Regions from separate parts of the Allobosea sp. 29B genome, predicted to be linked through region 2. Evidence: predicted binding sites of a transcription regulator. Region 2 holds the regulator's gene; each other region holds the start of a gene.
What was found. Region 2 encodes LexA, which represses DNA repair genes until DNA is damaged. Its sites were predicted from a motif close to TGTTCNNNNTGTGTTCNG; they were not measured.

Region 1: a site for LexA is predicted at 2,494-2,511, ahead of GV161_RS07445 (helicase-related protein). Genes of this name have one in related genera too.
Region 3: a site for LexA is predicted at 4,434-4,451, ahead of recA (recombinase RecA). Genes of this name have one in related genera too.
Region 4: a site for LexA is predicted at 2,393-2,410, ahead of ssb (single-stranded DNA-binding protein). Genes of this name have one in related genera too.

The regions. Positions count from the first base shown of each region.
Region 1 is NZ_LR733817.1:1,518,729-1,524,289, reverse strand. It holds gene GV161_RS07460 (alpha/beta hydrolase) at 1-713, shown strand, start outside; gene GV161_RS07455 (haloalkane dehalogenase) at 714-1,649, opposite strand; gene GV161_RS07450 (TetR/AcrR family transcriptional regulator) at 1,646-2,239, opposite strand; gene GV161_RS07445 (helicase-related protein) at 2,593-5,561, shown strand, end outside.
Region 2 is NZ_LR733817.1:5,407,129-5,412,689, forward strand. It holds gene glp (gephyrin-like molybdotransferase Glp) at 1-577, shown strand, start outside; gene lexA (transcriptional repressor LexA) at 827-1,561, shown strand; gene GV161_RS26200 (ComEC/Rec2 family competence protein) at 1,555-3,666, opposite strand; gene gltX (glutamate--tRNA ligase) at 3,986-5,404, shown strand.
Region 3 is NZ_LR733817.1:6,079,543-6,085,103, forward strand. It holds gene GV161_RS29560 (TetR/AcrR family transcriptional regulator) at 1-347, shown strand, start outside; gene GV161_RS29565 (hypothetical protein) at 379-843, shown strand; gene GV161_RS29570 (hypothetical protein) at 850-1,368, opposite strand; gene GV161_RS29575 (pilus assembly protein) at 1,638-2,882, shown strand; gene GV161_RS29580 (TadE/TadG family type IV pilus assembly protein) at 3,064-3,678, shown strand; gene GV161_RS29585 (TadE/TadG family type IV pilus assembly protein) at 3,675-4,265, shown strand; gene recA (recombinase RecA) at 4,538-5,561, shown strand, end outside.
Region 4 is NZ_LR733817.1:4,515,801-4,521,361, reverse strand. It holds gene GV161_RS22045 (hypothetical protein) at 1-86, shown strand, start outside; gene GV161_RS22040 (MBL fold metallo-hydrolase) at 329-1,315, shown strand; gene GV161_RS22035 (NAD kinase) at 1,503-2,276, shown strand; gene ssb (single-stranded DNA-binding protein) at 2,499-3,041, shown strand; gene GV161_RS22025 (XRE family transcriptional regulator) at 3,171-3,887, opposite strand; gene GV161_RS22020 (transporter substrate-binding domain-containing protein) at 4,071-4,841, shown strand; gene GV161_RS22015 (hypothetical protein) at 4,906-5,535, shown strand; gene GV161_RS22010 (ABC transporter permease subunit) at 5,532-5,561, shown strand, end outside.

The DNA.
Region 1 (5,561 bases), 3.9 Mb from region 2:
TGATCGCGCCCGATCTGCGTGGCTTCGGCGACAGTGGCAAATCAGCGACGCAGCGCAGCGATGTCGGCGCCAACGCCCATGCCGACGACATGGCGGCGTTGCTGGAGGCGCTCGGCACCGGCCCGGTCGGCGTCGTTGGCCATGATGTCGGCGCCTATGTCGCGCAGGGGCTGGCGCGGCGTCATCCGCAGCGGGTCGAGAAGCTGCTGTTCTTCAACTGCCCGACTCCGAGCGTCGGCTCGGCCTGGGTGCGCGACGGCCATGTCAACGAGATCTGGTACCAGTCCTTCCAGCAATTGCCGCTGGCGGAGCAGTTGATCGGCTCCAGCCGCGAGGCCTGCGCGCTCTATCTCGGGCATTTCCTGACCCATTGGTGCCATCGCAAGGATGCCTTCGCGCCGGTGTTCGACCTGTGGGTCGAGAATTTCATGAAGCCCGGCAATCTGCGTGGGGGCTTCGACTGGTATCGCAGCCAGAACGCGGCGCGGATCGCCGCGATCGACGGCCACCCGGCGCCGTCCGTGCCGATCCATCAGCGCACGAGGGTGCACTGGGGCCGGCACGACCCGATCCTGAAATCGGAGTGGTCGAGCTTCCTGTCGCATTATTTCGACGATGTGGAGGTGAGCTTCTGCGAGAGCGCCGGCCATTTCGTCCATGTCGAGGCGCCAGACGAAGCCGCACAGGTCGTGGCAGAGGTCTTCGCTGACTGATCAGCCGGCAGCCGCCTGCTGCCCACGGATGTCCGGCGCTTGCGCAACACCGATCTCGATAAGCCAGTCGCGGACGGCGTCGCCAATCGCGATGGGATGGTCCTCCTGCAGGTAATGCGCGCCCGGGCTGAGTTCGACGAGGCGGCAATGCGACAGTCCGGCGGCGGATTCCCGTGCCTGCTCCGGCGAGATCAGCGCGCCGGGATCGCCCGAGAACAGCAGCTTCGGATAGGTAGAGGCGCGCAGCGCGGCGTGATCGGCGGTGCTGATGGTGAATACGTCCGCTGGTTCGCCGGCGATCGGCAAGTCGCGCGGCAGGCTCAGGATCGGCCGGCGCGAGGCAGGCGTCGGGAAGGGCTGCCGATAGGCCTCCAGCTCCTCCGGGGCCATCTGGCGCAGCACCGAGCCCGGCAGGATGCGCTCGATGAAGATGTTGTCGTCGAGGATCAGCTTCTCGCCTTGCCCAGGCGTACGGAAGGCCTTGAACAGCTCGCGCGCCTGCGGCCGCTGATGGAAGCTCTCCCAGTCGGCGAAGGGCCGGATGAACTCCATGAAGGCGAGGCCGAGCATGCTCTGCGGCTGGCGGGAGGCATGATGGAAGGCGAGCGCCGTGCCCCAGTCCTGCGCCAGGATAACGAGACGGTCGAGCCCGAGCGCCGCGATGAAGGCGTCGAGGTAGCGGACCTGGTCGGCGAAGCGATAGGCGATGTCGGGCTTGCCGGACTGGCCGTAGCCGATCAGGTCGGGTGCGATGCAGCGTGCGACCGGCGCGATCCGCGGGATGATGTTCCGCCAGATATAGGACGAAGTCGGGTTGCCGTGCAGCAGCAGCACGGTCGGCCCCTGCGTGCCCGCCTCGACATAGGACATGGTCGAATCGAGGACCGGGACTTCGTGGCGGGCGGCGGCGATCATCTGCTGGGACTTCTCGGTCATGACGATGCCTTTCCGAACAGGAGGGGGAAAACGATGGTCTTGAAGCGGTCGAGTGGAGCCGGATCGCGCTCGACCTTCATGCGCAGCATCGCGCCCTGCCAGGAGGCGAGCAGGACATCGGCGAGATCCTCGGCGCTGAAGGCATTGGTGATCTCGCCGCTGGCCTGGCCCTGCGCGATGCAGGCGGCGAAGGGCTGGCGCCAGCGCGAGAAGATGTCGGCGAGCTTGTCGCGCAGCGGCTCGCTGGTCGGCGCGGTCTCCAGGCTGAAATTGCCGACCATGCAGCCGCGGGCCCAGTCGGCCTCTTCGAGCTTGCTGGTGATCAGGTCGAGATAGCGTCGCAGCCGGGCGGCTGGCGGCAGCCCGTCATCGGCGAGCGCCTCGTCCACCAGTCCGCAGACATAGGCGAAGTAGCGCTCCAGCACCTCGCCGGCAAAATCCTCCTTCGAGGCGAAGTGATTGGTGAAGGAGCCGGGGCTGGCTCCGGCGGCGGCGACAATCTCGCGCACGCCGGTGGCGGCGTAGCCGTTCTGCCAGAACAGGTCGTGGCCGGCGGCAATGAGGTTTGGGCGAAGGGATGGCTTGCTCATGTCGATATCAATACGTACGTACGTATTAATGTCAACTAGCATATAGGCAGCCGCTGCTGACATTCATTCCGCGTGCTGCCTCTCGTTCTGCCGCCAGGACGACCTACATGAGCGAAAGCGGCCCTCGCGCGCGCAAGTCGGCGAAGGATGGAAATGAAACCGATTCAAAATCTTGTGGTTTTTGAATCGGTTGCCGCGATATCTCGCCGTGAACGAAACCTGATTCTGCGGGAGTCAGCGATTCGGCCTCGCTTCGTTCCGGACTCGTTCTGTTCACGGATCGGGTTGCCTTCAGGCGGCTCGACCCGGTAGGGCTTGCCCCGCCCGGACTGCAGGAAAGCTCCAGCGTCTTGATCCAAACCCGTTCCCTTCCGCCTTCGCTCCGCGCTCGCGGCGTCACGGCGGTGCTTGGGCCGACCAATACCGGCAAGACCCACCTCGCCATCGAGCGGATGGTCGCGCATCCCACCGGCATGATCGGCCTGCCGCTGCGCCTCCTGGCGCGCGAGGTTTATCAGCGCGTGGTCGATCGGGTTGGGCCGCAGGCGGTCGCGCTCATCACCGGCGAGGAGAAGATCAAGCCGGAACGGCCGAGCTTCTGGGTCTGCACGGTCGAGGCGATGCCGCGCGACCTCGTCGTCGATTTCGTCGCGATCGACGAGATCCAGCTCGCCGCAGATCTCGACCGCGGCCATGTCTTCGCCGACCGGCTGCTCAATCATCGCGGCCGCGAGGAGACGATGCTGATCGGCGCCGGCACGATGAAGCCGCTGGTCGAGCAGCTCATCCCGGGCGTCAATGTCGTCTCGCGCCCGCGCCTGTCCAACCTCTCCTTTGCCGGTGACCGCAAGATCACCCGGCTGCCGCGCCGCTCGGCGATCGTCGCCTTCTCGGCCGAGGAGGTCTACGCCATTGCCGAGCTGATCCGCCGGCAGAAGGGCGGTGCCGCCGTGGTACTGGGGGCGCTCAGCCCGCGCACGCGCAATGCCCAGGTAGAGATCTATCAGTCGGGCGATGTCGACTATCTCGTCGCCACCGACGCGATCGGCATGGGACTCAACCTCGATGTCGACCACATCGCCTTCGCCGGCGACAGCAAGTTCGATGGCCATCATTATCGCAAGCTGCATCCGGCCGAATTCGGCCAGATCGCCGGGCGGGCCGGCCGGCATCTGCGCGACGGCACCTTCGGCACGACCGGGCGCGCGCCGCCCTTCGAACAGGAACTCGTCCAGGCGATCGAGGATCACCGCTTCGAATCGGTGCGCCAGGTGCAATGGCGCAACTCCGATCTCGACCTGCGCTCGATTCCCGGGCTGATCGACAGCCTCAACCTCCAGCCGCAGGAGCAGGGGCTGACCCGGGCCCTGATTGCCGAGGACATGACGACGCTCGAGATACTCGCGCGCGATCAGGACATCGCACGGCTGGCGCAGGGCAAGCCGGCCGTGTCGCGGCTCTGGGAGGTCTGCGGCCTGCCGGACTATCGCAAGATCGCACCGATGCAGCATGCCGAGCTGGCGACGACCTTGTATCTGCGTCTGATGCGCCATGGCCGGCTCGATCCGGACTGGTATGCCGGCCAATTGGCCGCGCTCGACCGGGTCGATGGCGAGATCGACACCCTCTCGGCCCGCATCTCCCAGGTCCGGACCTGGACCTATGTTGCCAACCGGCCGGACTGGTTGCTCGATCCAGAGCATTGGCAGGGGGTGGCGCGTCTTGTAGAGGACAGGCTGTCGGACGCTTTGCACGAACGGCTTGCCAGCCGATTCGTCGATCGGCGTACGAGCGTGTTGATGCGTCGCCTGCGGGAGAATGCAATGTTGGAGGCCGAAGTCACCGCGACCGGCGATGTCCTGGTCGAGGGTCAGCATGTCGGATTGCTGCAGGGCTTCCGTTTCACGGCCGACCCGAAGGCGGGTGGGCCGGAAGCGAAAGCTCTGAACGCTGCGGCGCTGAAAGCGCTGGCTGGCGAGCTCGAAGCACGCGCTTCGCGCGTCGTGCTGGCCGGCGACGATGCCTTCGTGCTCTCGCATGATGGGTTGGTGCGCTGGATCGGCGAGCCCGTGGCACGGCTGACCGCCGGCGAGAAGGTGCTTGAGCCGCGCCTGCGCCTGATGATCGACGATCACCTGCCGGCCCAGGCTCGCGAACAGATCGAGACGAGGCTGGCCGCCTGGCTGAAGCATCACGTCACCAAGCTGCTCGGCCCGCTCCAGATCCTGGAGAACGCCGAGAGCGTCAGCGGCATCGCCCGCGGCATCGCCTATCAGGCGGCCGAAGCGCTCGGCGTGCTCGAGCGCAGCAAGGTCGCCGAGGAGATGAAGACGCTCGATCAGGAAGGGCGGGCGGGCCTGCGCCAGCTCGGCATCCGCTTCGGCGCCTTCCACCTCTACGTCCCGGCGCTGCTGAAGCCGGCGCCGCGCGCGCTTGCAGCCCAGCTCTGGGCGCTGAAGCACGGCAATCCGGAGACCGCCGGGCTCGACGACATCTCGCATCTCGCCTCCTCCGGCCGGACGTCGTTCCCGGCCAACAAGGAGGTCCCGAAGGGGCTCTATCGCGCCGCCGGCTATCGCGTCTGCGGCGAGCGCGCCGTCCGCGTCGATATCCTGGAGCGCCTCGCCGACCTGATCCGTCCGGCGATCGCCTATCGTCCGGGCGTGACGCTCGGCCAGCCACCGGTTGGCTCTGCCGATCAGGACGGCTTCGTCGCCACCGGCGCGATGACCTCGCTCGTCGGCTGTGCCGGCGAGGATTTCGCGTCGATCCTGCGCTCTCTCGGCTATGTCTCGCAGAAGCGCCCGGGCCCGGCGATCACGGTGCCGCTCGCTGTTGCGCCCGCGCCGGCCGCAACCACGCCGGCAGTTCCGGTGGAGGCCGTGGCCGAGGCGACTGACGCGCTCAATGAAGCGCCTTCCGTCGAAGTCGAGGGTGCTCCCGAAAGCACGGACAGCGTCGCTCCCGCGGGTGAAACCCCGGATGCTCCGATCCTGACCGATGCGGAGGTCGCTGCCGCTCCGACTGAAGACGAGGTCGCCAGCCCGGCCGAACCAGTGCCGGCCGATGCGATGTCGACCCTGGCCCTGCCGAGCGACGAGCCGGCGGCAGAGGCCGCGTCCCAGCCCGAAAGCGAGACGGCCGAGCCGGTCGTTGCCGTTGAGGTGGCGGGTGAGCTTGCCGCTGCGGTCGAGGCGACTGCGCCAGCCGAGCCTGAGCTGATCGAGATCTGGCGTCCGCACCGCCATCAGGGCGGCCGTCGTCCCGAGCAGGGACAGCGTGGACGTCGGCCCGACCGTCGCGCCGGTGCTGCCGAGGCCAC
Region 2 (5,561 bases):
GGCCGGCGGCACGGCGCTCGACCTCGGCATCGCCCGCGACAACCATCCCGACCTCGCCAACAAGATCGACGCGGCACGCAAGGCGTCCGCCGACGTGCTGATCACGCTGGGCGGCGCCTCGGTTGGCGAGCACGATCTCGTCCAGGCGGCGCTGAAGGCTCAGGGCATGGAACTCGGCTTCTGGAAGATCGCGATGCGCCCGGGCAAGCCGATGATGATGGGCCGGCTCGGACCGATGGTCGCGCTCGGCCTGCCCGGAAACCCGGTCTCCTCGATCGTCTGCGGCCATCTCTTCGCGATGCCGCTGGTCGAAGCCCTGCTCGGCATCGCCGAGCCCGAGCGCGATCGCAGCGAAGCCGCCATCCTCGCCGTCGATCTGCCGGCCAATGACGAGCGCCAGGACTATCTGCGCGCCACTGTCGAGACCATCGATGGCGAGCGGCGGGTCAGGCCCTTCGCCAAGCAGGATTCCTCGATGCTGGCGAACCTGTCGCGCGCCGAAGCCCTGGTGATCCGCCCGGCCTTTGCCGAAGCGGCCAAAGCGGGCGATCCCTGCCGGATCATCCGGTTGCGCTAGCCAGAGTTCCAATCCTCACACCTTGTCATTCCGGACAAGCCGCGTCAGCGGCGCCGATCCGGGATCCATTCCGGAACCTCATTCGGAAAGGCTCCGGAATGGATCCCGGGTCTCCCATTCGGTCGCCCGGGATGACAACGCTCTGGAAGCATGCGTTCTGCTCGGGCAATCCCTTGCGGAACACAAAGCGAACAGCTATGGTGTTCGTGCTTTGTTTCGATTCTAGCCCGAGAGGCGAGCGGCGCGACCATGCTGACACGCAAACAGTTCGAACTGCTTCGCTTCATCCATGAGCGCCTGCGCGAATCCGGCGTGCCGCCCTCCTTCGACGAGATGAAGGATGCGCTCGACCTGCGCTCCAAGTCGGGCATTCATCGCCTGATCATGGCGCTGGAGGAGCGCGGCTTCATTCGCCGGCTTCCGAACCGGGCCCGCGCCCTCGAAGTCATCAAGATGCCGGACGGCATCGGCGGACCGCAGGCGCAGCGCGGCCGCTTCAGCCCCTCCATTGTCCAGGGCGGCCTTGGCCAGACCCCGCCTGCCCCCGCCCCGGCAGCCACTCTGGCAAAGCCGCGCCCGGCTGCTGAAGAGAACGGGCGTTCGACGGTTTCCATTCCCGTCATGGGCCGCATCGCTGCCGGCACGCCGATCTCGGCGATACAGGATCGCAGCCATAGCGTTACGATGCCGGCCGACATGCTCGGCGGCGGCGAGCATTACGCCCTCGAAGTCCGCGGCGATTCGATGATCGAAGCCGGCATCCTCGACGGCGACACCGTCGTGATCCGCAAGCAGGACACCGCCAATACTGGCGACATCATCGTCGCCCTGATCGACGACGAGGAAGCGACGCTGAAGCGGCTGCGCAAGCGCGGCTCCTCGATCGCGCTCGAGGCCGCCAACCCCGCCTACGAGACGCGCGTGCTCGGGCCCGACCGGGTCAAGATCCAGGGCCGGCTCGTCAACCTGATGCGGCGCTACTGAAGCGCCTCGGCATCCTGTGCCGACTCCGCAGCTGCTGCGGCAGTTGCCGGAGCAGGTGTTGATTCGGGCGCTGGCCTCGGTTCCGGTCGCGCCCGGGTCCATGGACGCAGGCGCGTGACCTCGTCGGCCGTATAGGCGCGCCAGCCGCCACCAGCCGCGTGATAGGCGGTGGCGCCGTCGCGGATGAGCGCGCTGCGGTCGATCAGGCGGGCAGCGCAAGGGGCTGTCCAATAAAGTGACGTCACCACGAGGTCGGCGCGCTGGCAGTCTTCGACCAAGGCAATGCGGTCGCGCGTATAGGCGACGCTGCGCCCGTCCGGCAGGCGGATGATGCAGCCGCGCGCATCGCAAGCGGCGCCATTGCGCAGCGCCGCATCGTCAGGCGCGCGCGAATCGCCGTCGGCATGCAGCCATTGCGTCAGCACGAAGCGGCTCGGCTTGCCGGCCAGCACCATCTTCCCCTCCTGCCCCCGCACCAGCACGCCCGAGCCGTCACGCTCGATCAGGATGTCGGGCCGTGACGGAGCCGAGGCCAGCGCCAGCCCGCCGACCAAGGGCAGCGCGGCAAGGAAGCGCAGCGCCGTCGTCCACAAGGTCAGCCAGAGCAGCGACAGCGAGAACAGGATCAGGGCGGTCGAGCCGAAAGCAGGCAGCACTACGGTCGAGCGGTCGATGCCGGCGACCCAATGGGCAAGCTGGAGCACATAGCCGGAGGCCCAGCCCATCAGCGCCCAGGCCGGCCAGTCGAGCCCGAACGGATAGGCGAGCACGCCGAAGACCGCGGCGGGCATCACGATCAGCGAGACGAAGGGCAGCGCCAGCGCATTGCCGAGCAGGCCGAACGGGTTGAAGGTCTGGAAATGGTAGACGCCATAAGGCGCCGTCGCCGCGGTCGCGACCATGGTGGTCGTCAGAATGCCGACGGCCGAGAGCCAGAGCGGCCGCAGGGGCCAGGGCCATGCGGCGGCCGCGGCATCGGGCACCCGCTCCTGCCAGCGCTCGGCAAAAGCGATCAGCGCCGCGACCGCACCGAAAGACATCTGGAAGCTCGGCCCGAGTAGCGCCTCCGGCTCGCGCAGCAGCACGATGATCGCGGACAGAGCGAGGTTGCGCATGGAGAGTGCCGGCCTGTCGACCAGGATCGCCCCCAGCATGACCAGCGTCATGATCAGCGAGCGCTCGGTCGCGACATCGGCGCCGGAGAAAATGCAATAGGCGGTGGCGCCGAGCATGGCGGCGAGCGCCGCGAGCTTCTTCACCGGCCAGTGCAGCGCCGCCGTCTGCGACAGCGCGAGCAAGGCCCGCACCAGCCAGAAGATCGTGCCGGCAGCGAGCACCATATGCAGGCCGGAGATCGAGACGATGTGGTAGATGCCGGCGGCGCGCAGGTCGTTGTTGGTCGCCTCGCTGATCAGCCCGCGCTTGCCGGTGACGAGGGCCGCCGCCATCGCTCCCGCCTGCCCGCCGCCGCTGGTCGCGATGCGCTCGGTCAGCGCGTTGCGGGCCTGGTCGATCGCGACCGCCAGGGCGAGCCGGCGCGGCATCGGGATCGGGGCCGGTGTGAGCGCGATCTTGCCGGCGATGTTGCCGACGGCGCCGACACCCTGGAAGAAGGCATCGCGGGCAAAGTCGTAGCCGCCGGGGCGCGCCGGGCCTGGCGGCGGCAACAGGCGAGCGGTCGCGCTGATATGGTCGCCGGGCTTCAGCGTCGTCACCGGCGTGGTGACGCGCACCCGCCGAGGCCGCTGCCCGGGATCGACGCCCGGCAGGTCCGTGACCTGGATGACGATGCGCACGCCCTTCTCGCGCTGTTCCAGTGCCTCGACGAATCCGGTGAGCTTGCCGACATGATTGCGGGCGAGCGCCGGCGCCGCGATGTTTGCCGTCCGCCAGGTCGCGGCCGCAAAGCCGGCAAAGGCTGCCGCGATCGCGATACAGACCGCCATGACGGCGCGGCGCCGGCGCATCAGCAACGCGGCGAACGCAGACAGCACCAGCCCGGCCAGGGGCGCGGCCAGCCCCGGCTCGCGATCGGCCAGGAAGTAGAACAGCACACCGGCGCCCATGCAGACCGGCAGCCAGTTGAACAGGCGGCGGCGCTCCACCTCGGTTTCGAGTGCTCTACGGAAGCGGCCGCCCCAATCGGGCAGGACAGCAGATAGTGGCTGGGAAAAATGGGCGACGCGTCGCAAGCGCGCAGGCAGAGCCAGCACGTCCACCCTGCTACGGCGCTGTTCTGGCCCGTAGGAGAGCATCAGTCCCCCGTCGCGGCCGCGCGATGATCGTGCCCCCTCCCCGCAGGAGGCTCTTAACGGCAGCCGGCAAGCCATGTTACAGCGGCGGCGCCGGATGTCAGCCCCGGCCGAGGCCCGTATCCCAATCGCCCTCGCCTCACGCTTACCCGTTCCGCCGGAGCCTCCCTTCATGAGTGACACGGTCGTCACGCGCTTCGCGCCGTCGCCTACCGGATTCCTGCACATTGGCGGCGCCCGAACTGCGCTGTTCAACTGGCTCTATGCCCGCCGTCATGGCGGCAAGATGCTGCTGCGCATCGAGGATACCGACCGCGAACGCTCGACAGAGGGCGCCATCGCCGCGATCCTCGACGGCCTCGCCTGGCTCGGCCTCGATTGGGACGGGCAGACGGTCTACCAGTTCCAGCGCGCCGCCCGCCATCGCGAGGTCGCCGAGCAGATGCTCGCCGCCGGCAAGGCCTATTACTGCTATGCGACGCCGCAGGAACTCGACGCGGAGCGCGAAGCGGCGCGCGCCGAGGGCAAGCAGTGGCGTTATGACGGACGCTGGCGCGACCGCGACCCGGCGACCGCGCCCGAAGGCGTCAAGCCGGTGATCCGCCTCAAGGCCGAGCAGACCGGTGAGACCGTGGTCGAGGACGAGGTCCAGGGCCGCGTCACCTGGCAGAACGAGAATCTCGACGATCTCGTGCTGCTGCGCTCGGACGGCAACCCGACCTATATGCTCGCCGTGGTCGTCGATGATCACGACATGGGTGTCACCCACATCATTCGCGGTTCGGACCACCTGACCAATGCCGCCCGCCAGACGCAGATCTACCAGGCGCTCGGCTGGACCGTGCCGAGCATGTCGCATATCCCGCTGATCCACGGGGCGGACGGCGCCAAGCTGTCGAAGCGGCATGGCGCGCTCGGCATCGAGGCCTATCGCTCGATGGGTTATCTGCCGATCGCATTGCGCAACTACCTGCTGCGCCTCGGCTGGAGCCATGGTGACCAGGAGATCTTCTCTCCCGAAGAGATGATCTCGCTGTTCAACCTGTCCTCGATCGGCCGCTCGCCGGCCCGCTTCGACTACGCCAAGCTCGAGAACCTCAACGGCCTCTATATGCGCGAGTCCGCTGATCACGAATTGATGACGGCGCTGAAGGCGATCTGGTCGGAAATCGGCCCGCCGCGCGGCATCGGCACAGAGCCGTCTCCCGAGCTGGAGGCCAAGCTGATGGCGGCCATGCCCGGCCTGAAGGAACGCGCCAAGACGCTGATCGAGCTGATCGACAGCGCTTCCTATCTCTACGCCCAGCGCCCGCTGGCGCTCGAGCCCAAGGCGGCCGCCTTGCTCGACGAGGCTGCGCGCCAGCGTATGCCGAAACTGGCAGAAAAGCTCTCGGCGGTATCGGATTGGGCGCCGCCGCCGCTGGAGAGCGCGATCCGCGATTTCGCCGAGGAGAGCGGCGTCAAGCTCGGCCAGGTGGCGCAGCCCCTGCGCGCGGCGCTGACCGGCAAGACCACTTCGCCCGGCCTGTTCGACGTGATGGCGGTGCTCGGCCGCGACGAGGTGCTGGCGCGCCTCGCCGACGCGGCCTGACGCGTCAGAAAGGCTAATGACCGCTCGGTTGAACCCCTCGCGGAATTGGTCTAGCAACGCGCTGCGGATCGGCTGCTCCCGCTGCCGGTCCGGCATAAAAAATGCTTCAAAATCAGTTCGATGAACCCTGCCCGCCCGGACGTCCCGACATTCCCGT
Region 3 (5,561 bases), 670 kb from region 2:
CCCTGCCGCAGAAGATCGAGGCGATCTTCCAGAATCTCGCGCGCTCTGCCCGCCATCCACGCTGGAAGGGCTGCGGCTTCCTGCGCACCGCCGCCGAGCTCGCCAACCTGCCCGGCCATCCGGCGATCAAGATCGGCGCCCGCCACAAGGCCGGCTTCGAGCGCTGGCTCGCCGGCGCTTGCGCCGAGCATGGCGCCGGCGAGCCCGAGGAGCTCGCCCGCCAAGTCGTGCTGCTGATGGACGGCGCCTTCTCGGTCATGCTGGTCCACCGCGACCCGGCCTATGTCGAGGCTGCCGGCCGGGCCGCCGCCGCGCTGGCGTCATCGGCGCAAAACCAGACGGTTTGATCGTCGCCACGCCGCCCTGTATCCTGAGCCGATGACGCAAAGGCCGATCCTCGCCTACACGCTGCTGCTGCTCGTCCAGACAGCCTGCGCGCTGGTGATCCTCTTCTATATCCACGCGATCTTCCGCATTCTGGTCGAGCATATCGGCGAGCAGCAGGCACTGCCGACCAGTATCCTGATCCGGGTCGTCGTCGCGGCACTGCTCGGCCAGTGCTGCTACTGGGCGCGGCTCTACCGCCTGCCGCTACCGCAAGGCTTCCGCAGCCTGGCTCTCGGCCATCTGCTGGCCTTCGCCGCCCGCCTCGGCGCGATCGTCGGCGGCGCGCTCGCCTCCATCTATTTCCTGCGGCATCTGCCGGAGCTGACGAGGCTCAGCGACAACTTCACTCTCATCTGGCGCTCCGCGCTGCTCCTGGCGATCGTCTTCGCGCTCTATTGCTACACGCTGGAACTGGAACGGCTCGCCGCCGCCTGGCAGGCCGATCCGGAGGATTGACCCGCGTCAGGCGCGCAGGCTGGCGAGCCAGCCTCTGAGCCCCCGCAGGCGCTCACGCACCACCTGCACGAGTTCGACCGCCCGCCGCCAGGCAGCGCTGGCCTTGATCCGCCCGATCACCGCCTGCCGGATCGTATCGATCCAGCCCATGATCCGCGCGAACCAGGGGATGGTGAGGAGCTGCGCCCGCCCGGCATGGTAGACGCGCTCGACCAGGAGGAAACCGGCGAGATGGCCGATCGCCGTCGTGACGATGCCGGCCGTGAGCGCCCCGCGCGCCAGGAACACCAGGCCGAGCAGCTTCAGCGGCTCGACGATGGCGAAGGGGATCGCCAGCGCGACCAGCGCGCCATAGGGCGGCAGCCGCCCGATCGCCTCCTCGCAGCGCGCCACCAGCCTGAGCGAGGCGAACCGGGCGATCAGCGGCCGGTAGAGCGGCCTCAGCACCTCGTCGAGCAGGATGACGAGCCCGACGACGAGGTCCAGCGGAATCAGGAGAAGCTTGATCAGGGTCTTGCGCATCACGCCTTATACCCTGAGAGCCGGTTGCGATCACCCTGTCGGAGCACAACCGGTGCGCGTCGAAACAAGAACAAGGAGAGGTACGGCAATCTCGCCTTCAGTCGAGCCCGGTTGGGGGGCTCGCTATCAGCCGCTTAACGCTAGGGAAGCGATGTTCCCTCAAATTGTGCAGATAGGGCGAGTTTCATGAAATCTGCTTCAGCAATTTGTAAGTTCCCTCCCCTAACGCTCGTGCAACCGAATGCCCCAATTCGGCCTGGGACAGAGCAGCAATGAGCACGGTCAGCTTCCTGCGCGACACGATGATGCGGTTCCAGAAGGACCGCAGCGGCAACGTCCTGATCATATTCGGGTTTCTACTTCTGCCGCTGGTGGGCTTGGTGGGCGTGGCGATCGACTATTCGCGCGCCATCAACGCGCGGGCCGCATTGAGCGCTGCGATCGACTCCGCCGCGTTGATGGCCGCGCATGATGCGCCGACTCTCACCAGCGATGCACAGCTCACGGCTCGTATCAACGCCTGGGTGAAGGATAACCTGCCCGCCGATATCAAGGACAAGTTCACCGCCGCAACGGTGAGCATCGACCGGACGGCGCGCACGATCAAGATCGAGGCCAATGCCAATGTGCCGGCGACCATCTCCCGCGTCCTTGGTCCTCAGAATGCCGTGGTCTCCAGCAAGAGCCAGTCAACCTGGGGGACGAACACGATCGAACTTGCACTCGTGCTCGATAATACGGGCTCGATGAGCAAGAGCGGGAAGATGGATGCCCTGAAGCAGGCATCGCTCGATCTCATTCAGATCATGAAGAACGCGACCCAGCGGACGGACCAGATCAGGATATCGATCGTTCCGTTCTCGGTGGGCGTGCTCCTCGACACCAGTCTGAAGAACTCGTCTTGGCTGCGCTGGGGCCGGGTCTCCAAGGCGAACTGGCAGGGTTGCATGACGGACCGTGACAAGTCCTACGATGTCACCGATGGCGACGGCACATCGTCCAATGCGATGATGTATCCGGCGGATGTCTGCGACAACTATGTTGTGTTCGCGAGCCAGGCGAAGGTGCTCCCGCTGACCAGCGACTGGACGGCCCTGACGAATCGCGTGAACGCGATGCAGCCGGGCGGCGCGACCAACGTCACGATCGGGGCGATCTGGGGCATGGCGACACTGAGCCCGAGCGATCCCTTCGCTGAAGCGAAGCCGGCAACGACGCCCTTCCTCAAGAAGTACATGATCCTGCTGACCGACGGCGACAACACGAAGAATCGCTGGGACGGCGATGGCATCAACCCCAGCCCGGCCGTCGACACCCGGACCGCGCTCGCCTGCACCAACATCAAGGCAGCGGGAGTCACGGTCTATACCATTCGAGTGATGGATGGGAACGCCACGCTGCTGCGCAATTGCGCGTCCGAACCAGGAAAATATTTTGAAGTCTCGGCGGCTTCACAGCTCGGCCCGATCTTCAAGGCGATCGCCAGCGAGATCAGCCAGGTCCGACTGACACAGTAACTCCAGGATCAGACTGCCCCCGAATCATCGCACCGCCCTGAACGGCGCCCCGCGACCTTGGTAAACGAAGTCTCCGCTCCGCCATCGAGACGGGGCGGTCGGTTCTAACCAAACCGAAATGCTTTTGCGGTACATCGCATCATCAGGCACGGCGCGACAACATCAGCGGATGACAAATCGAATGATGGCCACTTCTCAAGCCGGCGGCGCAAGCTTTTCGCCCCCCGCGAAAAGACGGTTGATCGGACGGTTCCGTCAATCTCAAGACGGAGCGACGGCCATTGAATTCGGCTTCATCGCATTCCCGTTCTTCGCGCTGATCTTTGCCATCCTGGAAACAGGGCTGATGTTCTGGACGAGCGAGATCCTCGAGGATTCGCTGACCCAGGCGTCGCGCCGCCTGCTGACCGGCCAGGCCACCAGCCGCTACGCCTCGACGGATCCAGCCAAGAACGCGGCGGCCTTTCGCAATGACATCTGCGCGCTGGCGCCGATCGACCTGATCGACTGCAGCAAGCTGCAGATCGACGTCAAGGTCTATACGAACTTCGGCGATGCGAAGGCGGGCACGGCCAGCCCGGTTTCCGGCGGGGCACTGAACACCCGGAACTTTTCCTATGACCAGCCTAAGGCGGGGCAGATCGTCGTCGCCCGCGCCGTGCTGGACTATCGTCTCTTCCTCACATCCTGGGCTTCGGCCGCCCTGGCCAATATCGGCCCGGGTCATCGCGGTCTCGTTGCCACCGCGGTATTCCGGGCTGAGCCCTTCGCCGGGAATTCTGGAGCTGGAACGTGAGGGTTTCCCGGTTTGAGCTGCGCTGGCGCCGTTTCCAGCGCGATACGGTCGGTGTCGCGGCGGTCGAGTTCGCCATGGTGCTACCGTTGATGTTGCTCGCCTGTTTCGGAATGATCGATGTCGTTCAGGCGCTCATGGCGAAACGTAAGGTGACGCAGCTGACGCTGACCATCGCCGATCTGACGGCGCGAGCCGCTTCCGTCACGCCCAACGATGTCAACGGTATCTTCGATGCGGCCCAGTCCATCATGGCGCCGCTCAATGCAACGCTGGCCGGCATGGTCGTTTCCAGTGTCGTCATCGACGCGAAGGGCGTCGCCAAAGTGTGCTGGAGCAGCCAGCGCAACGCCACGGCGCTCGCCTCCGGCGCCCCGGTGACCTTGCCCGACAGCGTACGCGTTCCCGGCACCTCGGTCATCATGGCGCGAGCGACCTACCGCTATACGCCGACGCTCGGCTATGTGCTGACCGGAAGCCTCACCCTGGGCAACAATCCGATCTATACGCGCCCCCGCGCCGGGCAGGCGGCTGGCACCGCCAATATCGAGCAGATCGTCCGCACTGACACGGCGGCCTGCCCCAGCTGAAAATGCCCATGGCACCCGCCTGCGCCACCAAGGCGTTCCCCATTTCATCCGGGTCAGGCTGATCCCGCCATAACACCTCCGATCTGAAGCTCCGCTCGTGACACAAATCAGCGACCGCGAGCTTTGGTCAAAAATGGCTCAAGACACCTACTTTCGCTATACCCCAACAGGAACAAAAAAAGAACTTGCGAGAGAGAACAAACCATGACCATAGTCATCCCCATGGCGCGGATTGAGATGTGGTCGCGCCCCTGCCATAAGGAGCGCACGTCGTGAATCAGGCAAATCTCAGGCTCGTGGAAGGCTCTTCGATGGACAAGGCCAAGGCGCTCGATGCGGCGCTCTCGCAGATCGAACGGGCTTTCGGCAAGGGCTCGATCATGCGCCTGGGCAAGAACCAGCAGGCGATCGAGATCGAGACGGTCTCGACCGGCTCGCTCGGCCTCGACATCGCGCTCGGCGTCGGCGGCCTGCCGAGGGGTCGTGTCATCGAGATCTACGGACCTGAATCCTCCGGCAAGACCACGCTCGCGCTGCACACCATTGCCGAAGCGCAGAAGAAGGGCGGCGTCTGCGCCTTCGTCGACGCCGAGCACGCGCTCGATCCGGTCTATGCCCGCAAGCTCGGCGTCAATCTCGACGACCTCCTGATCTCGCAGCCCGACACCGGCGAGCAGGCGCTCGAGATCACCGATACGCTGGTCCGCTCCGGCGCGATCGACGTGCTGGTCATCGACTCCGTCGCTGCGCTGACGCCGCGCGCCGAGATCGAGGGCGAGATGGGCGACAACCAGCCCGGTCTCCAGGCCCGCCTGATGAGCCAGGCGCTGCGCAAGCTCACCGCCTCGATCTCGCGCTCGAACTGCATGGTCATCTTCATCAACCAGATCCGTATGAAGATCGGCGTGATGTACGGCAGCCCCGAGACCACCACCGGCGGCAATGCGCTGAAATTCTACGCCTCGGTCCGCCTCGACATCCGCCGCGTCTCGACGCTGAAGGAGCGCGACGAGGCGACCGGCAACCAGGTCCGCGTCAAGGTCGTCAAGAACAAGGTCGCGCCGCCCTTCAAGCAGGTCGAGTTCGACATCATGTTCGGCGAGGGCATCTCGAAGGCCGGCGAACTGGTCGATCTCGGCGTCAAGGCCGGCATCGTCGAGAAATCGGGCGCCTGGTTCTCCTTCGACAGCCAGCGGCTCGGCCAGGGCCGTGAGAACGCCAAGACCTTCCTCAAGGCCAATCCCGACGTCGCCGCCAAGATCGAGACGACCATCCGCCAGAATTCCGGCCTAGTCG
Region 4 (5,561 bases), 890 kb from region 2:
TCGCCTCGCTCGCGCTCTGCGCCGCCCTGCTCAAGGCTTTCGCGCGGGGCCGCTCCGATCCGAGCTCGACCCAGGCCGAGCGCTGAAACGATCCCGATTTCAAGGGCGAGGCCGTTTCGCCGCAGAAATCGATTCAAGCCGCCGGCTCAAGCTCCGCTGCACTGGGCAACTTCACGGATAATTGACCCAAGGCAACAATACGGCGGTTGAAGGCGTTGTCCGTGCAGCTAGCTTTGCGCTCGGGCTGAGCAATGCCCAGGGCACGATTCCGGTTGGCGGGGCGCCATTCGGGAGAAGTCGTGCCCCTCTCGTTGTTGGAGCCTGATCGATGGCCCGTTTCGAACCCTCGCGCCGCACTGTGATGGCAGGCGCCGGCGCGCTCGCTGCAGCTGCCGCGCTCGATCTGCCCGCCGGCATCGCGCCGGCCCGCGCGCAAGGAGCGTCCGTGAACCAGAACCCGGGATTCTACCGCTACAAGATCGGCGACATCACCGTCACCGCCCTGAACGACGGCTTCGCCAAGCGCCCGCTCGAAGGCTTCGTGCGCAATGCCGAGCTCGCCGACGTCAAGAAGGCGATGGAGCAGGCCTATCTGCCGAGCGACGCGCTCTCGATCACCTTCACCACGCTGGCGCTGCAGATCGGCGACAAGATCACCTTGATCGACACCGGCAACGGCGATTCCGGTGCGCCGACCTCCGGCGCCTGGATGAAGAACTTCCAGGCCGCCGGGCTCGACCCGAAGAACGTCTCGAGCGTGGTCTTCAGCCATTTCCATGGCGACCATATCAACGGCTTCCGGCTCAAGGACGGCACCGCCGTGTTCCCGAACGCCGAGGTGATGGTGCCGGCGGCCGAATGGGCCTTCTGGATGGACGACGCCAGGATGAATGCCGCTCCGGAGGCGATGAAGGGTGCCTTTGCCGGCGTGCGTCGCGTCTTCGGCCCGGTTGCCAAGGATGTGAAGCAGTACGAGGCCGGCAAGGAGATCCTGCCAGGCGTGACCGCGATCGCGGCGCCCGGCCATACGCCCGGCCACACCGTCTTCGCCGTCTCCTCCGGGAGCGGCAAGCTGCTGGTGCTGTCCGATACCACCAACCACCCCGCCCTGTTCGTGCGCAATCCCGACTGGTCGGCGGTATTCGACATGGACGGGCCGCAGGCCGCCGCCACCCGCCGCAAGCTGCTCGACATGGCGGTCGCCGACAAGATGCAGGTCTGCTTCTACCACGCCCCCTTCCCCGCCACCGGCCATATCGCCAAGGCGGGCAACGGCTTCGAGCTCGTACCGGTGCAGTGGAGCAGCGCGATCTGAGACCCGTCGCGCGTCCGCTGGGAAAGGCCGGGGCATGCGCCCCGGCCTTTCTTTTGGCGGCGTGTTCCCCGGACGGCTCGCGATCCCGTCGGCTGCCGTGCTAGACCGCTAGAGCCGGATCACAGCGAAAAACCGGTTCCCACTTTTTCGCATCCTGCTCCAGAGCCATGCCTGCCGGATACCAGCGATGACCGAGCGTTTCACCGCCATCTCCTTCGTCGCCAGCGAGACGCCCGAGGCCGAGGCCGCACGGGCCAAGCTGGTCGAGCGCTATGGCGATGCGGATCCGGCCGAGGCCGAGGTGATCGTCGCGCTCGGCGGTGACGGCCTGATGCTGCAGACGCTGCATCGCTTCATGGGCACGGCCAAGCCGATCTACGGCATGAACCGCGGCTCGGTCGGCTTCCTGATGAATGAGTTCCGCGAGCGCGGCCTGCGCCAGCGGCTCGAGGCGGCGCAGCGCAGCGTCGTCCATCCGCTGGCGATGACGGCGGTCGACTGCAACGGCAAGCGCGTCGAGGCGCGCGCGATCAACGAGGTCTCGCTGTTCCGCCGCTCCTACCAGGCGGCCAAGCTGCGCCTGTCGGTCGACGGGCAGGTGCGCCTCTCCGAGCTCGTCGCCGACGGCGTGCTGCTTGCGACCCCAGCCGGCTCGACCGCCTACAACCTATCGGCGAATGGCCCGATCCTGCCGCTCGACGCGCCACTCCTGGCGCTGACCCCACTCTCGCCCTTCCGGCCGCGGCGCTGGCGCGGCGCGTTGCTGCCCGACCATGCCAGGGTGACGATCGCCGTGCTGGAGGCCGAGAAGCGGCCGGTCAGTGCCGTCGCCGACCACACCCAGATCGACAATGTCATCTCGGTGCAGATCGCGATCGACCGCTCGCTCGATCTCGTCATGATGCACGATCCCGGCCACAGCCTGGACGAGCGCATCCTGCGCGAGCAGTTCGGTTATTGAGGCTGCACGGAGGCGGCTGCCCGTCACGATGAAGCCTGCCGCGCCAGTACCAGGCGAAGCGCCCTGGGCTTTGCCGCAGTCCCGAATTTTATCGGGGACAAGCCGTGCAAAGGGTCTTGAACAAAACAGGAACATCGTTGATAGTGCCCGCGTGGCCGGCTAGGGTCCGGCTCCGGTCGATCGGCCGGTTCGTGGTGAAGTGCGCAGGAAACGGAGCCTGTCATGGCTGGTAGCGTCAACAAGGTCATTCTGGTCGGCAATCTCGGGCGCGACCCCGAGGTGCGGCGCCTCGGCAGCGGCGAGCCGGTGGTCAATCTGCGGATCGCCACCTCGGAAACCTGGCGCGACAAGCAGTCGGGCGAGCGCAAGGAGCGCACCGAGTGGCATTCGGTGGTGATCTTCAACGAGAACCTCGCCAAGGTCGCCGAGCAGTATCTGAAGAAGGGCTCGAAGATTTACATCGAGGGCCAGCTGCAGACCCGCAAATGGCAGGACCAGCAGGGCGTCGAGAAGTACACGACCGAGATCGTGCTGCAGCGCTTCCGCGGCGAGCTCACCATCCTCGACAGCCGCGGCCAGGGCGGCGACGAGTTCGGCGGCAGCAGCGGCGGCGGCTATGGCGACGAGGGTTCGTCTGGCGGTAGCTCCTTCGGCCGGTCGAGCCCCGTCGGCGGCGGCTCGCGCCAACCGGCGATGGCGAGCGGCGGTGGCAGCAGCGGCGGTTCGCGCTCGTCGAGCCATCTCGACGACGACATCCCATTCTAGGCCCCGCGGGCAGTCGGGGCGATCCGGCCTGTTCTGCCCTGGGCCTTCCCGGGGCAGGCGCAAGCCTGATCCGATGCGATCACAATGAGATAGATCATCATCGCATCCGACCGGATACGCGATGATGATCTATGTGCGCAGGTTGAACACGACCGACAGGAAGCGGACGGTCGGCGTCAGCAGTCGCTCGTGGCCATGGACGAAATTGGCGTCGAAGACGAGCGTGTCCCCGGGCCGCAGCTCCATCGCCGCGTCGGCGTAGCGGTAGACCATCGCGCCTTCGAGCATGTGCATGAACTCGATCCCAGTGTGCTGGAAGCCGGGATGGTCCGCCGCCTCGCTGCTCAGGGTGACCAGATAGGGCTCGATGTATTTTTCGCCCGAGAGCAGGTGACCGAGGAGTTCATAGCTCAGCCCGGCACGCTGGCCGCGACGCTGCACGGCGATGCCCTGCCCCGCCCGCACGAGCGAATAGTCGGCCTGCTGGTTGTAGGATGCGAACAGCCGCGCGACCGGCACCTTGAGCGCAGCCGCGATCGAGACGAGTGTCGTGAAGGACGGTGTGGCCGAGCCGCGCTCGATCTTGGAGAGCATGCCGTTCGACAATTTCGCCGCCTCGGCGAGCCGGTTGGCGGCCATGCTCAGGCTCAGCCGCAGGCTCCTGATCTCCTGGCCGACAGCCGCGGCGAGAGCCTGGCCGCCTTGCCCTCCATCGAGCTCAGCAGCTTTGTTGGCGGAGGAGCCCTCGTCCGTGGTCGTCCGGCCCGGCCGCGTCATCATCGAGAGCGCGCCACGTCTGACGCGCTTTCCGTCCGGCGGTTTGCCGTCGCGCTTGCGATCGACCACAGCAGCCCCTCCCAGCCTTCGCGCATCGGTTTCGAGCCTGCACAGCGCAACTCCGCCGGACTGTCCGTGCCTGCCCGGTCAGTACATTTTCATGAGATGAAAATATTTGCCAGCGCGTTGACAAGCCACTGGCGCGACAGAACAATCCTTGCAGCGACCGACAATAAACAATGCGAGGGGACCATGATCAACAATCGAAAATTCAGGACTATTCTTCTCTGCGCGGCCCTGTCGAGCGTCTTCGCGGGAGCATCGCAAGCAAAAGACCTGCGGATCGCCACCGAGGGAACCTATGCGCCGTGGAGCTTCGTCGACGCCGGCGGCAAGCTGACCGGCTGGGACGTCGATATCGCCAACGCTCTGTGCGAGGTGATGAAGGCCAAGTGCACGATCATGGCGCAGGAATGGGACGGCATCATCCCCGGCCTCAACGCCAGGAAATACGACCTGATCGTCGCCAGCATGGGCGTCACCGAGAAGCGCAAGCAGCAGGTCGCCTTCACCAAGAAATACAAGAACACGGCCAGCCAGTTCGTCGCGAAGAAGGACGCGCCCGCCGACACCAGCCCGGACGCGCTCAAGGGCAAGCGGATCGGCGTCCAGCGCGGCAGCATCCAGGACGCCTATCTGACCGCGACCTATCCGAAATCGGAGATCGTGCGCTACGACAAGACCACCGATGTCGAGCTCGACCTCATCGCCGGTCGCGTCGACCTGCTGCTCGCCAACAAGGTGACCTCGATGCTCGGCTTCCTGAAGCGGCCGGAAGCGTCGGGCTTTGCCCTCGTCGGCCCCGAATACACCGGCGGCCTGCTCGGTGAAGGCAACGCCATCGCCCTGCGCAAGGACGACGCCAAGCTGCTCGAGGAGGTCAACGCTGCGATCGATACGCTGATCGCCAACGGCACCTATGACAGCATCACCAGGAAGTATTTCGACTTCAAGCTGATGTGAAACGACGAACTACGCCGAAGGCGGGTTCGGCCTGCCTTCGGCCGGGAAGAACGAGGCCGCCTCCATGATCACCTTTGCGACACTTGGCCCGAGTGGCACCAACCATGAGCTCGTGACCAGGGAATACATCAAGTTCCACGAGATCCCCGACAGCGAGATCGTGCTGGTCCCCGACTTCGCCATCGCCACGACCGGGCTGATGCGCGGCGACTATGATTTCGTCGTCCAATGCGCGGTCCACCCGGATACGCCGCCGACGCTCGGCACGCATTTCCACAAGGTGTTCGCCGTCGACAGCTTCATCTCCCGCAGCAAGGAGCTGGCGGTGCTGACGCGCTCGGAGGTCGCGCAACCGAAATCGATCGGCCTGCTGGCGCCGGCGACCGAGAGCTATATCGACATCAGCCGCTGGGAGACGCGCGTCTCTGACCCCTCGCTGCCGATCATCTTCCAGAACCTGCTCGCCGGGAAATACGACTCGGCGCTGGTCTATCTCGAATATGCCGAGCAATACCCCGATCGCGTCCGCGTCGATGAGATCCTGGGTTCGCCCGACGATGTCTGGATCGTCTATGCCGACGAGCGGACCTCCGGCGGCAAGCTCCAAGCCTGGCGGGACGGGCCCGTCCGCGACCTGATCCGCCAGAAAGTCGCGAGCCGCGCCGCCGGAGATATGGGAGACGCGCTGCCATGACCCTGGTCTGGCTCTCCGGCTATGGC